3 regions of the Franconibacter daqui genome follow, and region 3 is predicted to be linked to each of the others. Evidence: predicted binding sites of a transcription regulator. Region 3 holds the regulator's gene; each other region holds the start of a gene.

The links. The regulator sigma-54, encoded in region 3, starts transcription at its own class of promoters, with help from an activator protein. The targets are predictions, from matches to a motif close to GTTGGCACANNTTTCGCTNT.
Region 1: glnK (P-II family nitrogen regulator) is a predicted target of sigma-54. The motif match lies at 2,399-2,418, and genes of this name have one in related genera.
Region 2: hypA (hydrogenase maturation nickel metallochaperone HypA) is a predicted target of sigma-54. The motif match lies at 6,235-6,254, and genes of this name have one in related genera.

Annotation. Positions count from the first base shown of each region.
Region 1 is NZ_BMKJ01000001.1:240,143-248,179, reverse strand. Features, by position in the region: gene tesB (acyl-CoA thioesterase II) at 1-535, shown strand, start outside; gene amtB (ammonium transporter AmtB) at 696-1,982, opposite strand; gene glnK (P-II family nitrogen regulator) at 2,011-2,349, opposite strand; gene IEX01_RS01165 (SmdB family multidrug efflux ABC transporter permease/ATP-binding protein) at 2,602-4,380, opposite strand; gene IEX01_RS01160 (SmdA family multidrug ABC transporter permease/ATP-binding protein) at 4,373-6,148, opposite strand; gene IEX01_RS01155 (Lrp/AsnC family transcriptional regulator) at 6,215-6,676, opposite strand; gene IEX01_RS01150 (PLP-dependent cysteine synthase family protein) at 6,792-7,853, shown strand; gene cof (HMP-PP phosphatase) at 7,876-8,037, opposite strand, start outside.
Region 2 is NZ_BMKJ01000001.1:1,047,688-1,055,724, reverse strand. Features, by position in the region: gene IEX01_RS05070 (formate hydrogenlyase complex iron-sulfur subunit) at 1-442, opposite strand, end outside; gene IEX01_RS05065 (hydrogenase large subunit) at 455-2,164, opposite strand; gene IEX01_RS05060 (respiratory chain complex I subunit 1 family protein) at 2,180-3,106, opposite strand; gene hycC (formate hydrogenlyase subunit 3) at 3,108-4,928, opposite strand; gene IEX01_RS05050 (4Fe-4S dicluster domain-containing protein) at 4,925-5,533, opposite strand; gene hycA (formate hydrogenlyase regulator HycA) at 5,604-6,071, opposite strand; gene hypA (hydrogenase maturation nickel metallochaperone HypA) at 6,293-6,643, shown strand; gene hypB (hydrogenase nickel incorporation protein HypB) at 6,646-7,512, shown strand; gene IEX01_RS05030 (HypC/HybG/HupF family hydrogenase formation chaperone) at 7,503-7,781, shown strand; gene hypD (hydrogenase formation protein HypD) at 7,781-8,037, shown strand, end outside.
Region 3 is NZ_BMKJ01000002.1:81,672-89,708, reverse strand. Features, by position in the region: gene mlaF (phospholipid ABC transporter ATP-binding protein MlaF) at 5-820, opposite strand; gene IEX01_RS09715 (calcium/sodium antiporter) at 1,053-2,030, shown strand; gene kdsD (arabinose-5-phosphate isomerase KdsD) at 2,045-3,031, shown strand; gene kdsC (3-deoxy-manno-octulosonate-8-phosphatase KdsC) at 3,047-3,613, shown strand; gene lptC (LPS export ABC transporter periplasmic protein LptC) at 3,610-4,194, shown strand; gene lptA (lipopolysaccharide ABC transporter substrate-binding protein LptA) at 4,163-4,717, shown strand; gene lptB (LPS export ABC transporter ATP-binding protein) at 4,724-5,449, shown strand; gene rpoN (RNA polymerase factor sigma-54) at 5,555-6,988, shown strand; gene hpf (ribosome hibernation promoting factor) at 7,011-7,298, shown strand; gene ptsN (PTS IIA-like nitrogen regulatory protein PtsN) at 7,384-7,869, shown strand; gene rapZ (RNase adapter RapZ) at 7,933-8,037, shown strand, end outside.

The DNA of each region.
Region 1 (8,037 bases), on a different contig from region 3:
GGCGCCGGAAGCGGGTTTCGAGCATCAAAAAACGATGCCTGCCGCGCCGTCGCCCGAAGGGCTGAAATCGGAAACCGATATCGCCCGGGCGCTGGAAAAGTTCCTGCCACCGCAGGTGAAAGAGAAGTTCCTTAGCGATAAGCCGCTCGAAATTCGCCCGGTGGAGTTTCATAACCCGCTGAAAGGACACGTGGCGGAGCCGACGCGCCAGGTGTGGATCCGCGCTAACGGGGCGATGCCGGACGATTTCCGCGTGCACCAGTCGCTGCTGGGCTACGCCTCCGACTTTAACTTCCTGGTAGTGGCGCTGCAGCCGCACGGCGTGGGCTTCCTGGAGCCAGGCATGCAGGTGGCGACTATCGACCACTCCATGTGGTTCCACCGTCCGTTCGACATGAACGAGTGGCTGCTCTACAGCGTGGAGAGCACCTCCGCCTCCAGCGCGCGCGGCTTTGTGCGCGGCGAATTCTGGAGCATGGACGGCAAACTGGTCGCCTCTTCTGTGCAGGAAGGGGTGATGAGGAAGCGCGGTTAAGTAAGCCGTGACGGCGGGCCGCCCTGACGTTCAGGCGCGCCGTTTGCTGGCTGAATATGCGAAACGCCACCGGAAAGACGCTGCGCCACTGGTTTTACCTCTCCCCTGAAAATAAAAAACCTCCCGCACGCGGGAGGTTTTAACAGGAGAGATGCTCTACTCAGGCGTTGTAGGCATTCTCGCCGTGGCTGTTGACGTCCAGACCTTCGCGCTCCTGGTCTTCCGGTACGCGCAGACCAACCGTCATATCCGCCAGTTTGTAGCCGATGAACGCCACCACGCCGGACCAGACCACGGTAACCGCAATACTTTCCAGCTGCACCAGCACCTGGTGACCCATGGTCACGCCTTCTGCGTAACCCACGCCACCCAGCGAGCTTGCTGCGAACACGCCGGTCAGGATGCAGCCCACGATGCCGCACACGCCATGCACGCCGAAGACGTCGCACGGGTCATCAACGCGCAGCCAGCGTTTCAGCATGGTGACGCCCCACAGACCCGCCAGACCCGCCGCGATGCCGACAATCAGAGAACCGCCGACGCCGATGTAGCCGCAAGCCGGAGTCACGCCTACCAGACCCGCGATAGCGCCGGAGCAGGCGCCCAGCAGAGAAGGCTTGCCGCGCAGCGCCCATTCACCGAAGACCCAGGCGAGAATGGCAGCGGCTGTCGCCACAACGGTGTTCAGGAACGCCAGACCGGCGATTTCATTCGCCGCACTGGCGGAGCCGGCGTTGAAGCCAAACCAGCCAAAGTAAAGGATCGCCGTGCCGATAAAGACCATCGGCAGGTTATGCGGTTTGAACGCTTCTTTGCCAAAGCCCACGCGTTTACCCACCAGGTAAGCGCCTACCAGGCCCGCCACCGCGGCGTTAATGTGCACAACGGTGCCACCTGCGAAATCCAGCGCGCCATGAGAACCCAGCAGGCCGCCGCCCCACACCATGTGGGCGATAGGCACGTAGGAGAGCGTCAGCCATACCACCACGAAAATAAGCACGGCGGAGAAGCGAATGCGCTCAGCCAGCGCGCCGACAATCAGCCCCACGGTAATACAGGCGAACGAACCCTGGAACGCCACGTGGATGTACTGGTAGAAGCTGCCCATGAGATCGGTGATGTTAATACCCTTCAGCAGGATCCAGTTAAGGTTACCGAAGAAGCTGCCGCCGGAGCCAAACGCCAGCGAGTAGCCGTAAACCACCCAGAGAATGCAGACCAGCGCGAAAGTCACGGAGATCTGCGTCAGCATGGAGAGCACGTTTTTACCGCGCAGCAGGCCGCCATAAAAGAGCGCCAGGCCAGGTACGGTCATAAAGAGCACCAGTGCGGTGCAGATCATCATAAAAGCGTTGTCCGCTTTGTCCGCCACCGCCGGAGCGGCCATGGCAAGGCCGGGCAGAAGCGAAAGCAGGCCGAGGCCAGATTTCAGTGCTGTGTGTTTCATCTTTTCCATTCCTGTCACGGTTGGCCAGTTACAGTGCCGCTTCGTCGGCTTCGCCGGTACGAATACGAATCACGCGTTGCAGCTCGGCAACGAAAATTTTGCCGTCGCCAATTTTGCCGGTATAGGCAGCTTTACTAATGACATCAATCACTTCATCAAGTTGGTCGTCTGCAATAGCAACGTCAATCTTCACTTTCGGCAGGAAGTTAACGCTGTATTCGGCACCGCGGTATAACTCGGCGTGGCCCTTCTGGCGACCAAAGCCTTTCACCTCGGTTACCGTCAGCCCCTGAATGCCAATTGAAGAAAGCGCCTCGCGCACGTCTTCCAGTTTGAATGGTTTGATTACCACGGTAACCAGCTTCATAAATCCCCTCCAGTCGAATTGGGTAATGGCCGCAGCTAACAACTTTGTTAAAGCAAGCGGCGTGCCAGGAATGAAAAAGCGGGAGATTTTGCGCCCGGCAAGCGGGCATTCATGGAGTGAATGAGTAAGAAAAAAGTGTGACCGGGATTCAGATTGTTCCTGGAAAGCAAAAACGCACCATGCTGGTGCAGGGTGCGTTGCATTTTTGCACCAGCAAAGCGAGCGGCTGGCGCGGTGCGTAATTATAGTGCATCAGGCGATAAGCGACTCTTCCCGCTCGCTCGCTTCCAGCTCTTCGCCTGCCAACTGAAGCTGATACATCTGCCAGTAGCGCCCTTTCGCGGCGAGCAGTTCCTGATGCGTGCCGCGTTCAACGGCCTGGCCGCGGTGAAGCACCATGATCGTATCCGCTTCCACAATGGTGGAAAGACGATGCGCGATGACCACAAGCGTGGTGTGTTCACGGATAGCCGCCAGCGCCTGTTGAATCGCCTGCTCGGTGCCGGAGTCGATATTGGCCGTCGCTTCATCGAGGATCAAAATTTGCGGCGTATCGACCAGCACGCGGGCCATCGCCAGCAGCTGTTTCTGGCCGACAGAGAGGTTATTGCCCTGTTCGCCAAGACGGGTGTGGATACCCTGCGCCATGCCGCGCGCCAGCTCCGCCAGTTGCACCGTCTCCAGCGCCTGCCAGACCTGTTCTTCGCTGATGTCGCGCCCGAGGGTGACGTTGGCGAAAAACGAATCCGCCAGCACCACCGGGTCCTGCTGCACCATCGCCACCCCCTTGCGCAGCGCGCCATGGCTCAGGCTCTGGAGCGGCCGCCCGTCGAGGCGAATTTCGCCGCGCGTCAGCGGGTAATATCCCATCAGCAGGTTCGCGAGCGTGCTTTTACCGCTGCCGGTATGGCCCACCAGCGCAACGAAATGACGCGACGGAACGCGCAGGTCGATATCCTGCAAAACCAGACGATCGTCGCGATAAGCGAACGAAACATTATCGACGTCGATCGATCCGCTTTGCAGCGGCCGATCGTCATCGCCGTAGTTCTGGCGCGGCCTGTCCATCAGCTCGAAGACGCGCTCGCCCGCCACCACCGCCTGTTGCAGCATCGACTGCTGGGTGGTGAGCTCGATAAGCGGTTCGTTAAGGCGTCCAAGATAGCTAATAAAGGCGTACAGCACCCCAACCTCTATCGTGCCAACTGACGTAAAGCCGAACAGCATCAGCAACCCGCAGAGCACCAGCGCGGAAAAGAGGCTTAACAGCGGACGCAGCAGGAAACCATCCAGGCGCAGCGTCTGCATGCGCGCCAGATAGTGCGAATGGCTCGCTTCATTCATCCGTTCGCCAAAGCGCGCCTGCTGGCGAAACTGCTGGATGACGCTCATGCCGTTGATCACTTCGTTAAAGCCGTCGTTGATATCTGCGAGATAAGCGCGCACCCGGCGCACAATGGGGGTGCTGTAGCGCTGATAAATCAGCATTACAATCAGCACCGCCGGAAAGATGGTGATAGCCACCAGCGCCATCCGCCAGTCGAGGCTGAACATGGCCACCAGCATCGCGCCCACCAGCGCCGCGCTGCGCAATACCGTTGCGACAACGGTGACGTAGAGATCGCGGATAACTTCGGTGTCGTTGGTCACGCGGGAGATAAGCTGCCCTACCGGCTGGGTGTCGAAGGCGCCGAGCGGCTGGCGCAGCGCGGCGTCCATCGCATCGGTGCGAAGCTGCTGCACCACGCCCACGGCCGCTTCGTTAAACAGCAGCGACTGCCAGTAGTGCAGCCCGGCGGCGAGCAGTTGCAGCAGGAGATAAACCGCCGCCAGCCCGCTGACCAGCGCAAGCGGCATACGATGCTGCGCGACGAGGTTGTCAATAAAGTAGCTGATGAGCGCCGGGCCGCTGACTTCCGCGGCGGCGGCAACCCACAGCATAACCACCGCCATCGAAAGCGGTTTACGCCAGGGCTTGCCATACGCCAGCAGGCGTTTTAGCGTCGGCCACAGCTGACCAAAATTACGCATTCATCGCCTCCTGTTGGTTCTCTTCCGGCGCGTCGTCCAGCGCCGCTTCAAGCTGCTGATAGCGGTACATATCGCGATACCAGCCCGGCTGGCTCGCCAGCTGTTCATGCTGACCCCGCTGGGCTACATGACCGTGCTGCAGCACCAGAATTTCGCTCGCTTCGGTCAGCGCCGAAAGGCGATGGGCGCTGATGATAACCGTACGGTCTTCTCCCCACTGGCGCAGGTTGTGCAGGATCTGGTGTTCCGTGCGCCCATCTACCGCCGAAAGCGCGTCATCCAGAATCAGCATCTCTGCGTTCAGCAGCAGAGCGCGGGCAATGGAGATACGCTGCTTCTGCCCGCCGGAGAGCATCACGCCGCGCTCGCCCACTTCGGTGTCGTACCCCTGCGGCAGGCGCAGAATATCTTCGTGCACGCAGGCGAGTTTCGCCACATGCTCAATCTCCTGCTGCGTGGCTTCAGGCTTGCCGAGGGCGATATTGTTCGCCACCGTGTCAGAGAAGAGGAACGGCGTCTGGTTCACAACGGCCAGCCGGGCGCGCCAGTCATCCAGCTTCAAACGAGGCAGCGGGATGTCATGAAAGCGAATCTCCCCTTCATCAACATCGAAATGGCGCTGTATCAGCGTTAACACGGTGCTTTTCCCCGCGCCGGTCGGCCCGCACAACCCTAACATCTGCCCCGGCTTCAGGGCGACGTTGAGGTTTTGCAGCGTCGGCTGGGTAACGCCAGGATAACGGAAGGCGCGGATAGCCACGCGCAGCTCGCCGCGTCCCGGCGGCGCGCTTTCGTCGCCGTCGTGAACGACAGGCGCCTCAGCAAGCATGGCGCGAATGCGGCTGTACGCCGCGCTGCCGCGCTCGACGATGTTAAACATCCAGGCCAGCGCCAGCATCGGCCAGATCATCAGGCCCAGATACATCGTGAAGCTGGTGAGCTGGCCGAGCGTCAGCGTGCCGTTCATCACCATCCAGCTGCCGCCGCCGATAGCCAGCAGGTTCGCCATGCCGATGGCGATGTAAATAGTCGGGTCGAAGCGGGCATCCACACGCGCCACCCGCAGGTTCTTCTGCCCCGTCTCCCGCGCGTCTTCGGCGAACAGCGCCGACTGACGGTCCTCCAGCCCGAACGCCTTGATCATGCGGATGCTGGTCATGCTCTCCTGAGTGCGATCGTTAAGCGTTGAAAACGCCGCCTGCGCCGCCTTGAAGCGGTGGTGCAGCTGGTCGCCGTAGCGCTTAATGACAATGGCCATCACTGGCATCGGCAGCAATGCCAGCAGCGTAAGCTGCCAGCTTATTTGCGTGCTCATGACTATCAGCACCGCGCAGCCCATCACCAGCGAATCCACCAGCGTTAATACCCCTTCGCCCGCGGCAAAGACCACGCGGTCGACGTCGTTGGTGGCTCGCGCCATTAAATCGCCGGTGCGGTGGCGTAAGTAGAACTCAGGATGCTGGCGGCTGAGCTGGCGATAAAAATCGCGGCGCAGCTCAACGGCAAGCTGATAAGACGCGCCGAACAGCAGCACGCGCCAGACGTAGCGCAGCAGATAAACCACAATCGCAATCGCCACCATGACGCCTATCCACAGTAAAATCTGCCCGGCGGTGTAGTGGCGTTGGGTGACGCCGTCCACAATAACGCCCACCAGTTTTGGCGGCACGAGTTGCAAAACGGCGATAATGATAAGCAGGGCTACGGCGCCGAGATAGCGTCGCCACTCCCGGCCGAAGTACCAGCTTAACTGAGCAAATAATCGCAAAACGTTTGTCCTGATTGTCTTTAATGACGATAAGCGCAGGGATGGAGTATAGGTGGCCGCTAAAGGCTACGCCTCCACCGGCAGGGCTGTGGTGTATTTTATCTGCTCCATGGCGAAACTCGAAGTGACCTCGGAAAAGCCCGGCACCTGGTTCACCAGTCGCTTGTAAAACTCGTCATACCGCTTCATATCCGCTACCTGAACCTGCATCAGGTAGTCGTACTCCCCCGCCATGCGCCAGAAGCCCAGCACCTCAGGCATGCCGCTGACCACCGAGACGAAGTGGCTATACCACTCGCGGTTATGGTGCTGGGTTTTGATAAGCATAAACGCCGTCAGGCCGAGGCCGAGCTTTTCCGGGTCCAGCAGCGCCACTTTACCCGTGACATAACCTTCTTCTTCCAGACGCCGGAGCCGTTTCCAGCAGGGGGTTGTTGTCAGATTAACGGCATCGGCGAGCGCCTGCAAAGAGCGGGTGCAGTCACTTTGCAGCAACGCAAGGAGCTTGCGGTCAATTTTATCTAACATAGCGGCCACCAGGAGAATAATTTTCTCTTATTCAAGCCGCCTGTAGGTGAAATGGCAACGTTTTTCCCCGCGATCTTCGTTACTCTAAGCACAAATTGACAAACGGATCACGCGCATGACCAGCTCCTGGGTACGCCACGCCATTACTGAAATCAACGCTGATAACCAGCGTTCTGCGGATACGCACCTGCTGCGCCTGCCGCTGCCCGCCTTTCCGGGCATTTACCTCTATCTGAAAGATGAAAGCACTCACCCGACCGGCAGCCTGAAGCACCGCCTCGCCCGCTCTCTTTTTCTCTACGCCTTAAGCAACGGCTGGATAAAAGAAGGCACGCCGATTATTGAAGCCTCCTCGGGGTCGACCGCTGTTTCAGAAGCCTGGTTTGCCCGGCTGCTGGGGTTGCCTTTTATCGCAGTCATGCCCGCCTGTACGGCGAAGCGCAAAGTTGAGCAGATAGCGTTTTACGGCGGCCGCTGCCACTTCGTGCAAAGCGCCTGCGAAATTTACGATGCGTCCGAGACGCTGGCGCGCGAGCTCGGCGGCCATTATATGGACCAGTTTACCTACGCCGAGCGCGCCACCGACTGGCGAGGCAACAACAATATCGCCGACAGCATTTTTCGCCAGATGCGCCATGAGCCGCATCCGGTGCCGGCGTACATTGTGATGAGCGCAGGCACGGGCGGCACTTCCGCAACGCTTGGCCGTTACCTGCGCTACCAGGGACACGACACGAAGCTGATGGTAGTAGACCCGCAAAACTCGGTGTTTATGGATTACTGGCACACCCGCGACAACACGTTGCGAAGCGGCGTGGGGAGTAAGATTGAAGGCATCGGCCGCCCGCGCGTGGAGCCTTCTTTTATTCCGGACGTCGTGGATGAGATGTTGCGCGTGCCGGACGCCGCGAGCGTCGCCGCCATGCAGTGGCTGGAGACGCAGCTTGGCCGCAAAGTGGGCGCCTCCACCGGCACCAATATGTGGGGCGCGTTGCAGCTGGCGGCGCGCATGCGCGACGAAGGCCGCCAGGGGGCAATTGTCACCCTGCTATGCGACAGCGGGGAGCGCTATCTCGATACCTATTACCAGCCGGAATGGGTGGCGAAAAACATCGGCGACCTGGCGCCGTATCAGGCGGCGCTGGCCTCGCTGCTGGAAGAAAAAAAGCCGGGCTAGCCCGGCTTGCTGGAAATCCTCATCATTCGGGGGAATAAGTAAGGTGTGGTGTATCCAGCCAATGTGTTAAATAGTGTGAAACCGCCTGTCGGCTACAGTGACCTATCACCGGCAGGTGGGGTAAATCCGCTATCAGCTGCGGCATGGCGTTGCCCATAATCAGCCCATGCCCGACCAGTGAGAG
Region 2 (8,037 bases), on a different contig from region 3:
GGCGCTCGGCGCGGGCATCGCCGTTATGCGCCAGCAGCGCAATCACATAATCAATCTCCTTTTGCACCGCAAACGGCTGCGCGCAAACGCGACAGCGGCAGAGAGCAAAACGCGCCTGCTGGAGAAAATCCTCCTTGCGCCACACGGCGAGCTCATACTCCGGCGTCAGGCGAATGGCCGCGGTCGGGCAAACCTCTTCGCAGCGGCCACAGAAAATGCAGCGCCCAAGGTTGAATTGCCAGGCGAGCTGCCCCGCCGCGAGGTCGGTCTCCACCGTCAGGGCGTTGGAGGGGCAAGCGTTCACGCACGCGGCGCAGCCGATGCACTGCTGCGGGTTATGCTGCGGCTTGCCGCGAAAGTTTTTATCGACCGGCATCGGCTCAAGCGGATATGCGCGGGTCGCCACGCCGGTTTTTAAGGCTTTTTTGATAAAGGTAAACATGCGGGCCTTCCCCTATTTCAGCGGCGAGTTTTTGCGCTCAATGCTATAGCGCTCCAGTTCTTTGTAAGGCACCACCTGGCTTTTCTTCTTGCGCACGTCCACCACCGTCATGCGGTCGGTGCAGGAGTAGCACGGGTCGAGGCTGCCAATAATCAGCGGCGCGTCGGAAACCGCGTTGCCGCGCAGCATATAGCGCAGCGTCGGCCAGTTGGCATAGGTCGCCGCCCGGCAGCGCCAGCGGTAGAGCTTCTGGTTGTCGCCGGTCATGCTCCAGTGAATGTCGTCGCCGCGCGGCGCTTCGCAAAAGCCCAGCGCGAAGCGGTTCGGGATATAGGTAAACCCTTCCACCATCAGCGGGCCGCCGGGCAGGTTATCAAGGCCGAAGTCGATCAGGTTAAGCGCGGTGAAGACCTCGTTAATGCGCACTTTAAGGCGCGAGATAACATCGCAGCCCTGCTCGCTGTGCACCTCGACCGGCAGCAGCCCGTAGCCGGCAAAGGGGTGATCGGCGCGGGTGTCGCGGGCATGGCCGCTGGCGCGGACCATCGGGCCGACATTGCTGAAGTCGCGGGCGATCTGCGGGTCGAGCCGCCCCACGCCCACGGTGCGCTGCTCTATGTTCGGCGTGCTGAGCAATACATCCACCAGATCCTTAACCTCGCGGCGCATCTGCTGCGCCAGCTGACGCGTCTGGATCATGTCCTCTTTCAGCAGGTCGCGGCGAATGCCGCCAATCAGGTTCAGGCCGTAAGTTTTGCGCGCGCCGGTCAGGATCTCCGCCATCTTCATGGAGGTTTCGCGCACGCGGAAAAACTGCATAAACCCGGAATCAAAGCCGACGAAGTGGCAGGCGAGGCCGAGGTTCAGCAGATGGCTGTGCAGCCGCTCCACCTCCAGCAGAATGGCGCGGATCGTCTGCGCCCGCTCCGGCACCTGAATGCCCATCGCGTTCTCCACCGACGTGGTGTAGGCGGTGCTGTGGGCAAAGCCGCAGATGCCGCAGACGCGGTCGGAAAGAAAGGTCACTTCGTTGTAACCCATGCGCGTTTCGGCGAGCTTTTCCATGCCGCGGTGCACATAAAAGAGCCGGTAATCGGCGTCGATAATATTTTCGCCGTCGACAAACAGCCGGAAGTGGCCCGGTTCATCCGAGGTGACATGGAGCGGGCCAATCGGCACCACGTTGTTTTTGGCGTCACCCAGCTCGTTAATGAACTCGTAGGTCTCTTTATCGCTGGTCGGCGCCGGGCGCTGGCGGTAATCCATACTGTCTTTACGCAGCGGATAGAGCGAGTCCGGCCAGTCGTCCGGCAGCACCAGGCGACGTTCGTCCGGCAGTCCTGTCGGCACCAGGCCGTACATGTCGCGCACTTCGCGCTCGCCCCAGACGGCGGCAGGCACGCGCGGCGTAACGGACGGGAACTCCGGTTTATTCGCATCCACCTCTACCCGCACCGTTATCCAGCATTTTGTCCCCTGCTCCATGGAGAGCACGTAATAGACGGCAAAACTGCCGCAAAGCTTGCGCTCGTCGTTGCCAAACAGCACCGACAGCCAGCCGCCTTGCTGGTAGTAGAGAAACTCCACCACCTCAGGCAGATAATTGAGCTTCACCGTCACGGTGAGCTGGTCGCGGGTTTGCCAGGCCTCATCCAGCACCACGCCAGGAAACGCCTCGTGCAGCGCGCGCAGATAGTGTTGACCCACTTTTTCTTCAGACATCGTTCAGTTCTCTTATCACGCCGCCAGCAAGGAGACGACAGCTAAAAAAGCCAGGCCAAATCCGGCCCAGGTGACGCGGGAGGCGGCGCCAAAGCGCAGGCGCGCCATGCTGTTTTCAAACAGCGCGATGATGAGCACGCCAGACAGTAGCTTCGCTACCGCCGCGACGACAGCCAGCAGAAGGCCGCCCATGCTGAAATGCGGCATCTGCCCCCAGGGCAGAAACACGCCGACAAACATCTGCAACACCACCAGTTGCTTGAGGCTCACACCCCACTTAAGCAGCGCGAAGCCCGCGCCGCTGTACTCGGACAGCGGCCCTTCCTGCAGCTCCTGCTCCGCCTCGGCTAAGTCGAACGGCAGCTTGCCCATCTCAATAAACGTGGCGAAGGCGCAGGCGGCGAGCGCCAGTAGCAGCGGCAGGCTGTGGGCGACGGGCCAGTGGTAAACCATCGCGGCGATATGGCTGATATGCGTCGAGCCCGCCACCTGCGCCGCGGTCCACAGGCCGAGCAGCAACATCGGCTCGACCAGCACGCCGAGCATCGCCTCGCGGCTCGCCCCTATCGCCGTAAACGGGCTACCGGTATCCAGCCCGGCGATGGCGAAAAAGAAGCGGGCGATGGCGAAGAGATAGATAAGCGTGATGAGATCGCCAACGCCGGGCAGCGGCGAGGCGAGCGTCACCACCGGCAAGGCGGTGGCGATGGTGAACATCACCGCTATCATCACCAGCGGCATCAGGCGGAACACCCATCCTGAGGCCGCCGGGGCCACGCTCTGGCGGCCCAGCAGCTTGAAGAGATCCCGGTACTCCTGCATCACGCCCGGGCCGCGGCGGTTATGCAGCCGGGCGCGGCAGACGCGCGTGACGCCGGACAGCAGCGGCGCGCAGGCAAAAAGAATGAGCGCCTGCGCCAGAGGGAAAATAACGTTCTGCATTTCAGACTCCCCGTGAAATGACAACAACCAGCAGCACCGCCAGTTCGATAACCGCCAGGCGGCGGCACAGCACAGGACTGGCGTTGCGCCAGCCCGGCGCCACCAGACTCATGGAACGACGAAGCGCGATGACCGGCGCGAAGGCGGCTCTCACCGGCTGGGCGAAGCCGTGGGCGGTAATCACCATCGCCGACTCATGCTCATAGCCGCAGACCCAGGCGCCGCCGCGGGTGCGGGCGGGCAACCTGTCGCCTTTCAGCAGCGTCAGCAGCAGGAACGGCAGCAGCAGCGAGCCGAGCAGCAGCAGCGTTATCATCAGCTGAGCAACGCCTGTGTGAGCGGTGACCAGCGGCAGCGGTACGGCGTTATGCAGCAGCGGCAGCAGCCAGGGCGCGCCAACGCCGCCCGCCACGCAGCAGAGCGCGCAAAGGGCCGCGCTCAGCGTCATTGGCCAGGGCGCAGGCTGCGCGTTTTCCGCCTCTGCGGTTCTCGCCGCGCCAAGGAAGGTGACGCCGTACACCTTCGCCATGCACATCACCGCCAGCGCGCCGGTAATGGCGAGACCCACCGCCAGCAACGGCCCGCACAAGCGCGCGGCAAACGGCGCAAGCTGACCCAGGCGGAAGAAAGATTGATAGATAACCCACTCCCCGGCGAAGCCGTTCAGCGGCGGCAACGCCGCCATTGCCATCAGCCCCACCAGCATGGCGAGCGAGATAACCGGCATCTTTTTACCGATGCCGCCGAGCTTTTCGATATCGCGATGCCCGGTGCGAAACCACACCGCGCCCGCGCCCAGAAAGAGCGTGGTTTTGAACAGGCTGTGATTAAAGAGATGGTAAAGACCGCCGGTCATGCCGAGCGCAATCAGCACCGGCTCGCGAAGCGCCAGGCCGGTGAGGCCCGCGCCAAGGCCCAGCAGGATAATGCCGATATTCTCAAGCGTGTGATAAGCCAGCAGGCGGTGGATATTGTGCTCCATCAGCGCGTAAAGCCCGCCGATAAAGGCGGTCAGCATGCCAAGCAGCATCACCAGCACGCCCCACCACAGCGGCAGCGCGCTGTCGATGAGCGACATCATCAGCAGGCCGTAAAGCCCCACCTTCAGCACCACGGCAGAAAAGAGCGCGGCGGCCGGACTCCCCGCCTGGGCATGCGCCTGCACGACGCCGCCATGCAGCGGCACAAGGCCCGCCAGCAAGCCAAAGCCCGCAAGCCCCAGCAGACGAACGCCGTCGCCGAGCGGCTGAGGGGCGGTGAGCTCATGCAACTGCGTAAAGTTCAGCGTGCCATACTGTCGCCACAGCAGCCCGCAGGCGAAAATCAGCAGCAGCGTGCCGCAGCGCCCGAGCGCGAACCAGAGCTTGCCTGCGCCGCTCTCGCCGGTTAGAAAAACGGCGGCAAGGCTCATTATCTCCGCCATGACCACCAGGGTGGCGAGGTTATCCGCGGTGACCGCAAGCGTGGCGGCGGCCAGCAGCAGGTTCAGCAGCCAGCCTTCGGTTCGCGGCGCGCCCGGGCGATCGCCCGCAAGCTGAAAGAGACTGACAAAAAAGCCCGGCAGGCCAAAAGCCAGCAGCCAGACGCTGTTGAGCGGCCCCAACTGTACGGTGAAGTGCCCTATGCCAAGCGCAGCGATGGTCGCCGGGCGCAGCTCGCCCAGCACCAGCGCCCCCGCCGTCAGCGCGCCAAGGCTGCCGAGCAATCCGCTCGCCGCCGCGACGAACGCGCTCAGCGGCTTATGCGGGCGCAGCAGCAGCGAAAGCAGCGCGCCGCCGAGAAATATCGCCAGCGCCCCATTCAGTAAAGTCACGATGCTCATGCGTTTCCTCTGCTTATGTCAGGCAACTGCGACAGATCGCCGAAGTCGGAATAGAGCGTCAGCTCGCGTTTGCGGCGGCTGGCGCGGGCGATGTCGTGGTTATCGACAAGCCTTAACGCGTTGGTCGGGCAGGTGCGCACGCACGCCGGGCCCGCGTCGTCAAAGGCGCATAAATCGCACTTCACCGCCACGGCGCGTATGCCGGGCGTCCAGTCGAGAAAAGCGCCGACGTGGGCCGGCGCCGGGGGCGCAGGGGGCGCCTTCGGGCTGTTGACGTTGGCGGGAACATGCAACGGACGGCTGCCGGAGAATTCAATCGCGCCAAACGGGCAGGCAATACCGCAAAGCTTGCAGCTTACGCACAGGCTCTCATTGAGCTGGACCGCCCCCGCCTCGCGGTTAATGGCGTTTACCGGGCAGACCTGGGCGCAAGGCGCATCTTCGCAGTGGCGGCAAAGCTGCGGCGCGGAGTCTTTTTCATTGCGCATCACCTGCAGGCGCGGTCGGGACTGCAGACCGTGCAGGCGATGGGTCTCTGCGCAGGCGGCTTCGCAGGTGCGACAGCCGATGCAGAGCGAAGAGTCAGCAAGGATAAAACGATTCACCAGTCATTCCTCAGGTGAGACATTTTTGACGAAATGTGTCGACGTCGACAGTCGCCGACACGTAAACGTGTCAGGCCACGTCAGGCTTGCGTGGGTTCGCCAGCAGCGCGCTGATGCGCAGCGGCGCATCGCCCTGCACCGCCTCATACAGCCCCTCATACACGGCGCTGATTTTATTGAGGTAATGCTCAAGCACGCGCTCGCGGTCGCGGATATCCACCGCGCCATCAAGCAGCCCGTTCTGGTCCAGCCGGGCGCTGGCGATGCAGGCCTGCTCACGCCCGTCGCGGCTCTCCACGAGATAGTTAATGGTGTGGCAGTTAAAGCCTTCGGCCTGCTCCACGCGAATAACGAAGTGGTCGAAGAGAAAGAAGCTGAGCCCGGTCTGCGGCTCGCAGCCCATGGCGTGATGCAGCTTATGTTTCGACAGGGTGATGGCCTGGACCAGGGTATTGCAGTAGGTATGCCAGTGCGACTGCAGGCTGCGGTGACGATCCGCGATAAATTCTGCTTTCTGGCTTAGTTCGGAAAGGATCATGGCGTAACTCTCATTTACGGGTAGCAGTCCCGTTTAGCATGAACCGTGCCATTTTTTATCCCATTGTATTTTAATGACTTTATTTAGAATGACAGCGTCTGTGCGCTGTCATGACGTGTCATTTCGACAGCCTCGACACCCTTTCTGCCGACACCGTTTTTCCTCTGGCACCGTTATTGCATTGCCCGTCCAGGGCGTCGGCCCATGGCTTCGGAGGTTTTATGCATGAACTCACCCTCTGCCAGCGGACGGTAGAAATTATTGAACAACAGGCGCAGCGGCTCGGCGCGCGGCGGGTGACCGGCGTCTGGCTGGAAATCGGCGCGTTTTCCTGCGTTGAGCAAAGCGCGCTGGCGTTCTGCTTTGAGCTGGTGTGCCGCGATACCTGCGCGCAAGGCTGCGCGCTGCATCTGGCGCAACAGGCGGCGGAGTGCTGGTGTCATGACTGCGAGCAGCATGTTCATCTGCTGACCCAGCGCGTCAGGCGCTGTCCGCAGTGTAACGGCGTGAACCTGCGCATCGTCGCGGACGACGGCGTGCAGATCAAACGCCTGGAAATCGAACAGGAGTAGCTATGTGTACCACCTGCGGTTGCGAACACGGCAACCTTTATATCGAAGGGGATGAACGCAACCCCCACTCGGCGTTTCGCGCCGCCCCCTTCGTTCCGGCAGCCCGCACTCAGGCCGCTATCACCAACGTTAATCTGTTTATCCCCGCCGTCGCCCCGCAGGGCGATCTGCATTACGGACGCGGCGAAGCGGGCACCCACGCGCCGGGGCTAAGCCAGCGCAAGATGGTGGAGATTGAAATTAATGTGCTGGAGAAAAATAACCGGCTGGCGCAGCGCAACCGCCAGCGCCTGAACGAACGGCGACAGCTGGGGTTAAACCTTGTTTCCAGCCCCGGCTCCGGCAAAACCACCCTGCTGACGGAAACCCTGAAGCGGCTGCACGGTAAAACGGCCTGTGCCGTCATTGAAGGCGACCAGCAAACGGTGAACGACGCCGAGCGCATCCGCGCGACCGGCACCCCCGCGCTTCAGGTGAATACCGGTAAAGGCTGCCATCTGGATGCGCAGATGGTGGCCGACGCCATGACCCGGCTCCCCCTCGCTGATGGCGGCATTCTGTTTATTGAAAACGTCGGCAACCTGGTCTGCCCGGCGGGGTTCGATCTTGGCGAACGGCATAAGGTGGCGGTGCTCTCCGTGACCGAGGGCGAAGACAAGCCGCTTAAATATCCGCACATGTTCGCCGCCGCCTCGCTGCTGCTGCTGAATAAAATCGACCTGCTGCCTTACCTCGATTTCGACGTGGAAAAATGTCTGGCCTGCGCGCGCGAGGTCAACCCGGATATCGACATCCTGCTGGTTTCCGCCACCAAAGGCGACGGCATGGAGGCCTGGCTCGCCTGGCTGGAGGCGCAGCGATGTGCATAGGCATTCCCGGGCGGATTTGCGAACTGGGCGAGGGTAACCTCGCCCGCGTTGAGGTCAGCGGCGTGAAGCGCGAGGTGGATCTTACGCTTGTCGGCACCCATGACGAACATGGCGCGCCGCGTCTTGGCCAGTGGGTGCTGGTGCATGTCGGCTTCGCCATGAGCCTGATTAACGAACAAGAGGCGCTGGATACCCTCGATGCGCTGCAAAACATGTTTGACGTGGAGCCGGACGTCGGCCCGCTGCTCTACGGCGAGGAGGCATGCTGATGCGCTATGTGGATGAATACCGCGAGCCGCAGCGGGTAATGCAGCTTATCGACAGGCTGCGCGAGCGGGCGGCGCGGCTGCCCTGGAGCGCTGAACGGCCGCTGCGCATTATGGAGGTGTGCGGCGGACACACCCACGCCATTTTCAAATTCGGGCTGGACCAGTTGCTGCCAGAGAACGTTGAGTTTATTCACGGCCCCGGCTGCCCGGTCTGCGTACTGCCGATGGGGCGCATCGACAGCTGCATTGAAATCGC
Region 3 (8,037 bases):
TGGGTTAACTCCCTTTTCCTGATAATAAGTCTTGCTGATAGTCCCCGGCCGGGAAGCGGAAAGGCACCGGTCCGTCGGCTATTCCGTCAAGGAACTGCCGCACCCGCGGTTCCTGGTTTTCCTGCAACGCCTGGGCGCTGCCGTGGGCAACGATGCGTTTATCCGCCACGATATAGGCGTAATCCGCGATGCTCAACACTTCCGGCACATCATGAGAAACTACGATGCAGGTAACGCCAAGCGCGCTGTTTAGCTCTGAGATAAGCTTCACCAGCACGCCCATTGTAATGGGGTCCTGACCGACAAAAGGTTCGTCAAACATAATTAAGTCTGGTTCCAGCGCGATCGCCCGCGCCAGCGCCGCCCGGCGCGCCATGCCGCCGGAAAGCTCCGAAGGCATTAACTTCGCGGCGCCGCGAAGCCCAACCGCTTCAAGCTTCATCATTACCGTGCTATGCAGCAGCGCCTCAGGCAAATGAGTATGTTCACGCAGCGGCCAGGCCACGTTTTCAAAAACGTTCAGGTCAGTAAATAAAGCGCCGGACTGAAACAACATGCTCATGCGCTTACGCACGGTATAAAGCCGCGAGCGAGACATGGCGGGAATATTTTCGCCATCGAAGAGGATCTCTCCGCAATCGGGCTGAATTTGTCCGCCGATTAGCCGCAGCAGCGTGGTTTTTCCGATCCCTGACGGCCCCATGATGGCCGTGATTTTTCCCCGCGGCACGTTGAGAGAAATATTATCAAAGATGCACCGATTACCGCGTGTGAAGCTGACACCGCGAATGTCGACCAGGTTCATCTCGGTCTGGCTCATCAATTTATCCTTAGCCGGAGTGAGTTATGATTCAACGTGGCGTATTTAATCGCCACAAACGAAACATTTTTACAGATAATTGCCCGCCACAGTTAGCGAAAGCTGGCATTTGTTTTACTTTTTGGGCGCATAAAGTCAGAATTAGGATTTTGCACTTTCCTTAAAAGATCCGTGCGCAGCCAGGGCTTCAGGCGAAGTGGACCGGCGATTATACCTGAATAAAGGACTTTGCATGCTTTTAGCTACGGCGCTGTTAATTATCGGTTTACTTTTGGTCGTCTACAGCGCTGACCGCCTGGTATTTGCCGCCTCCCTGCTCTGCCGCAGCCTGGGCGTTCCCCCGCTGATTATTGGCATGACGGTCGTAGGCATCGGCACTTCTCTGCCGGAAATTCTGGTCGCCACCGCCGCCGCGCTGCATGGTCAGGCGGACCTGGCGCTGGGTACGGCGCTCGGCTCAAACATCACGAACATTTTATTGATTCTCGGCCTGGCGGCGTTGCTGCACCCTTTTTATGTTCACTCCGGCGTGCTGCGCCGCGAGCTGCCGATCATGCTGCTGGTCAGCGCGCTGGCAGGCGTTTTCTTTTATGATGGCGCGCTCTCGCGCCTTGATGGTTCAGTCTTGCTGTGCATGGCGGCGGCCTATATCTGGCTCATCGTTAAAGTCGCCCGAATAGCGGAGCGTAAGGGTAATGATAGCCTCACTCGCGAACAGCAGGCGGAATTACCGCGCGAAGGCAGTCGACCGGTTGCCTTTTTATGGCTCGGCGTTGCGCTTATCATTATGCCAATGGCCACGCAGATAGTGATAGATAACGCCACCGTGCTGGCGAATAGCTTTGGCATCAGCGAACTGACCGTCGGCCTGACTTTTATTGCTATAGGCACCAGCCTGCCGGAGCTTGCAACCGCCATCGCCGGCGCCCGCAAAGGCGAGGATGACATAGCTATCGGCAATATCATAGGTTCAAATATTTATAATATTGCTATTGTGCCAGGTCTGACTGCATTGCTCGCGCCAGGCGAAATCAACCCGCTGTTGTTTACCCGGGATTATGGCGTGACGCTGCTGGTCAGCGTTATCTTCGCCCTGCTCTGCTGGCGGCGCGCTCGTCATATTGGTAAACGCGCCGGGGCCGGGTTGCTGTGCGGCTTTGTCGTATGGATGGCGATGCTCTTCTGGCTCTCGCCCCGTCTTACAGGATGAATCGGAAACAGATTATGTCGCAGATAGATTTGCCGCCGGGCTTTGACTTTCAGCAGGCCGGCAGAGATGTGCTGGAAATTGAACGTGAAGGCCTGGCGCAGCTCGACCAGTACATTAATACAGATTTTAGTAAGGCTTGTGAAAGCATGTTCTACTGCCAGGGCAAGGTGGTCGTCATGGGCATGGGCAAATCAGGCCATATCGGGAAAAAAATGGCGGCGACTTTCGCCAGCACCGGCACGCCTGCTTTTTTTGTTCATCCAGGCGAGGCGAGCCATGGCGATCTGGGCATGGTTACGGCGCAGGATATCGTTATCGCTATCTCTAATTCCGGCGAGTCTAATGAAATCCTCGCGCTTATCCCTGTGCTGAAACGCCTGCAGGTGCCGCTCATCTGTATCACAAGCCGCCCCGAAAGCGCCATGGCGCGCGCGGCGGATATTCATCTTTGCGTGAAAGTGCCGAAAGAGGCCTGCCCGCTTGGCCTGGCGCCGACCTCCAGCACAACCGCAACGCTTGTCATGGGCGACGCGCTGGCGGTGGCGCTTTTGAAAGCGCGCGGGTTTACCGCTGAAGATTTTGCGCTATCTCACCCTGGCGGCGCGCTGGGCCGCAAGCTGCTGCTGCGCGTGAACGATATTATGCACACCGGCGATGAGATCCCCCGCGTCAGCAAAGAGGCGACGCTTCGCGACGCGCTGCTGGAAATCACCCGTAAAAACCTCGGCATGACGGTTATTTGCGACGATCTAATGAAAATCGAAGGGATTTTCACTGATGGCGATCTACGTCGTGTCTTTGATATGGGCGTCGATCTGCACAAATTGCATATCGTTGATGTCATGACCCGTGGCGGCATTCGCGTAAGGCCGGGGACGCTGGCAGTTGAAGCCTTGAATCTGATGCAGTCGCGCCATATAACCTCTGTCCTGGTTGCCGATGGCGACCAGTTGCTCGGTGTGGTACATATGCATGATTTGCTGCGCGCGGGCGTAGTCTAAGAAAGGAAAGCATTGATGAGTAACGCAGATGGCGCGGTCGCGACCTGTTACGGGCCAGTGAGCGCGCAGGTTATGGCGCGGGCGGAGCAGATTCGTCTGCTCATTCTTGATGTCGACGGCGTCATGTCCGACGGCTTGATTTATATGGGCAACAGCGGCGAAGAGCTAAAGGCGTTTAACGTACGAGATGGCTACGGGATTCGCTGCGCGCTGACCTCCGGCATTGAGGTGGCGATTATTACCGGCCGCAAAGCGAAATTGCTGGAAGACCGCTGCGAAACGCTCGGCATAACCCATCTCTACCAGGGGCAATCCGATAAGTTAATAGCTTACCGTAACTTGCTGGAAAAACTGGCGCTGGCACCCGACAATGTGGCTTATGTGGGCGATGATTTGATTGACTGGCCGGTCATGGCGGAGGTTGGGCTGAGCGTGGCGGTGGCCGACGCGCATCCGTTGCTCATTCCGCGCGCCGATTATGTTACCCGCATTCATGGCGGACGCGGCGCGGTGCGGGAAGTCTGCGATCTTCTGCTGCTGGCGCAGGGCAAGCTTGATGAGGCCAAAGGGCAATCTATATGAGTAAAACCAGACGCTGGGTGATTATCCTGCTGGCGCTGGCGGTGTTGGTGCTGATTGGCATTAACCTCGCCGACCAGGAGGAAACCGGACCAGTGGCGACAAGTGACAACGAGCCAACTTACCAGAGTGAACATTCCAGCACGCTGGTTTACAGCCCGGAAGGCGCAATGAACTACCGGCTTGTGGCGCAACATGTGGAGTACTACTCCGCCGACGGCGTCTCCTGGTTTACACAACCAGTGATGACCACCTTCGATACCCAGAGCGCTGACAAAACGCCCACCTGGTCAGTTAAGGCAGATAAAGCCAAACTGACTAATGACAGGATGCTGTACCTTTACGGTCACGTTGAGGTCAACGCGCTGACTGCGGATTCGCAGTTGCGCCGAATTACAACGGACGAAGCGCAAATCAACCTGATAACTCAGGATGTCTCGTCAGATAAGCTCGTCACGTTATACGGCACCAGCTTTAACTCCAGCGGCCTGAAAATGCGCGGAAACTTACGCAATAAAAACGCCGAGCTGATTGAAAAGGTTAGAACCTCGTATGAAATTCAGAACAAACAAACTCAGCCTTAATCTCGCCCTCTCCGGCGTGTTGCTGGCCGCCAGCTGCTCAGCGTTTGCCGTAACAGGCGATACTGAACAGCCGATACATATCGAGTCCGATCAGCAGTCGCTGGATATGCAGGGCAACGTCGTCACCTTCACCGGTAATGTCGTCGTCACTCAGGGCACCATTAAGATCAACGCCGATAAGGTGGTGGTTACCCGTCCGGGCGGCGAGCAGGGTAAAGAAGTTATCGACGGCTACGGCAATCCCGCCACGTTCTACCAGATGCAGGATAACGGCAAGCCGGTGAAAGGCCACGCCTCGCAGATGCATTACGAACTGCAAAACGATTTTGTCGTGCTGACCGGTAAAGCCTATCTGGAACAGCTCGACAGCAATATCCAGGGCGACAAAATCACTTATCTGGTGAAAGAGCAGAAAATGCAGGCCTTCAGCGATAAGGGCAAGCGCGTGACCACGGTGCTGGTGCCGTCGCAGCTGCAGGATAAAAACAACTCCCAGGCGCCAGCGCAGAAAAAGAGCAACTAACTTCTTATGGCAACATTAATCGCGAAAAACCTCGCTAAAGCATACAAAGGCCGACGCGTCGTTGAAGATGTCAGCCTGACGGTGAAATCGGGCGAAATCGTCGGCCTGCTCGGGCCGAACGGCGCCGGTAAAACCACCACGTTCTACATGGTCGTCGGCATTGTGCCGCGCGATGCCGGCAATATCATTATTGATGAAGAAGATATCAGCCTGCTGCCGCTGCACGCCCGCGCCCGTCGCGGTATTGGTTATCTGCCGCAGGAAGCCTCTATCTTTCGCCGTCTGAGCGTATACGACAACCTGATGGCGGTACTGCAGATCCGCGACGATCTGAGCAGCGAGCAGCGCGAAGATCGCGCGAAAGAGCTGATGGAAGAGTTTCATATCGATCATCTGCGCAACAGCCTCGGCCAGGCGCTTTCCGGCGGTGAACGTCGCCGTGTGGAGATCGCCCGCGCGCTGGCCGCCAACCCGAAATTCATCCTGCTCGACGAACCTTTCGCCGGGGTAGACCCTATTTCCGTTATCGACATCAAGCGCATCATTGAACACCTGCGCGACAGCGGCCTGGGCGTTCTCATCACCGACCACAACGTCCGTGAAACGCTGGCCGTTTGTGAACGCGCTTATATCGTCAGCCAGGGGCACCTTATCGCCCACGGCACGCCCGATGAGATCCTGCAAGACGAGCAAGTTAAGCGCGTCTATCTTGGGGAAGAGTTCAGACTCTGATAGGGTAGAGCAACGGACAGCGAGCCCGCGCCATCGTATTCCGGCGTCGCGCCCTGCCAGGACAGGTATACTAATACTTATCACCTGAGGAAATTTGCTCTGAATATGAAGCAAGGTTTGCAACTTAGGCTTAGCCAACAACTTGCCATGACGCCCCAGTTGCAACAGGCCATCCGCCTGTTGCAGTTGTCGACGCTGGAACTGCAGCAAGAACTTCAGCAAGCGCTGGAAAATAACCCACTGCTTGAGCAAACCGAATTTCATGATGAGATAGCCACTCAGGAAGCGCAAAGCAGCGAAGGGCTGGATACCGCCGAAGCGCTCGAACAAAAAGAGATGCCGGAAGAGTTACCGCTCGACGCCAGCTGGGACGAGATCTATACGGCAGGCACCCCCTCCGGCAACGGCGTGGATTATCAGGATGACGAGCTGCCTGTTTATCAGGGTGAAACCACCCAGTCGCTGCAGGATTACCTGATGTGGCAGGTTGAGCTGACTCCCTTCTCCGATACCGACCGTGCCATCGCCACGTCGATTGTCGACGCCGTCGATGAAACCGGTTATCTCACCGTCGCGCTGGAAGATATCCTGGAAGGCATGGGCGATGAGGAGATAAGCCTCGACGAAGTGGAGGCGGTATTAAAGCGGGTGCAGCGCTTTGACCCTGTCGGTGTGGCGGCGCGCGATCTGCGCGACTGTCTGCTGGTGCAGCTTTCGCAGTTTTCCAGAGAGACGCCATGGATTGAAGAGGCTCGTCTTATCATCAGTAACCATCTTGATTTGCTGGCGAACCACGACTTCCGCAGCCTGATGCGGGTCACCCGGCTGAAAGAAGAGGTGCTGAAAGAGGCGGTCGCGCTGATACAGTCGCTCGATCCGCGTCCCGGCCAGTCGATTCAGACCGGCGAGCCGGAATATGTCATACCGGATGTGCTGGTGCGTAAGCATAACGGTCGCTGGACGGTAGAGCTTAATGCCGACAGCATTCCGCGTCTTAAAATTAACCAACAATACGCCGCGATGTGCACTACCGCGCGCAATGAGTCCGACAGCCAGTTTATTCGAAGCAATTTGCAGGAAGCGAAATGGCTGATTAAAAGCCTGGAGAGCCGCAACGATACGCTGCTTCGCGTAAGCCGCTGTATCGTCGAGCAACAGCAGGCTTTTTTTGACAAGGGCGAAGAGTACATGAAGCCGATGGTGTTGGCGGACATCGCCCAGGCGGTAGAGATGCACGAATCAACTATCTCCCGCGTCACAACGCAAAAATATCTGCACAGCCCGCGAGGCATTTTTGAACTGAAGTATTTCTTCTCCAGCCATGTGAATACGGAGGGCGGCGGCGAAGCCTCATCCACCGCCATCCGCGCGCTGGTGAAGAAATTAATAGCCGCGGAAAATCCCGCGAAGCCGCTGAGCGACAGTAAGCTGACATCCATGCTGTCCGATCAGGGCATCATGGTGGCCCGCCGTACTGTGGCGAAGTATCGAGAGTCTTTATCTATTCCGCCGTCTAATCAGCGCAAGCAGCTGGTTTGACTCAACCGATAAGGAAGACACTATGCAGCTCAACATTACTGGACATAACGTCGAAATCACTGATTCCCTTCGTGAATTTGTGAACACGAAGTTCGCTAAGCTGGAGCAGTACTTCGAAAGGATTAACCAGGTTTACATAGTGCTGAAAGTGGAGAAAGTCACTCACATCTCGGACGCCACGTTGCACGTTAACGGCGGCGAGCTTCATGCCAGTGCGGAAGGTCAGGATATGTACGCCGCCATCGACGGTTTAATTGATAAACTGGCGCGGCAACTTACTAAACATAAAGATAAACTGAAACAACACTGATTGTCCGGGCGTTTAGCTGATGTATTAACGGCTCGTTATTCACCGAATAGCGGGCCGTTAGCACAGAGAATGCTTAGGTGAACTTATGATGAATAATGATTCCGCTCTGCAACTGAGCAATGTCCTGAACCAGGAATGTACCCGAAGCGGGGTGCATTGCCAGAGTAAAAAACGCGCGCTGGAAATCATCAGTGAACTGGCCGCGAAGCAGCTTAGTCTGCCGCCGCAGGTGGTGTTTGAAGCCATTCTCACGCGCGAGCGAATGGGCAGTACCGGCATCGGCAACGGCATCGCCATTCCGCATGGTAAGCTTGAAGAAGATACCCTGCGCGCCGTAGGCGTATTCGTACAACTGGAAACGCCTATTGCTTTTGACGCTATCGACAATCAGCCGGTCGATCTGCTCTTCGCCCTGCTGGTGCCGGCCGATCAGACCAAAACGCATTTGCATACGCTCTCGCTCGTGGCAAGGCGGCTGGCGGATAAAACGATCTGTCGTCGTCTGCGCGCGGCGCAAAGCGATGAAGAGCTTTATCAAATCATCACCGAAGGCGGCGATGAGAGCGAATAACGGGCTGCAAAGCTCGATAAGAGGGGCGCTTGCCGCCCGTATTGACCCAGGGAGAGACTGGAGATGGTGCTGATGATCGTCAGCGGGCGTTCGGGCTCCGGAAAATCGGTAGCTCTGCGCGCGCTGGAAGACATGGGATTCTACTGCGTGGATAACCTGCCGGTAGTG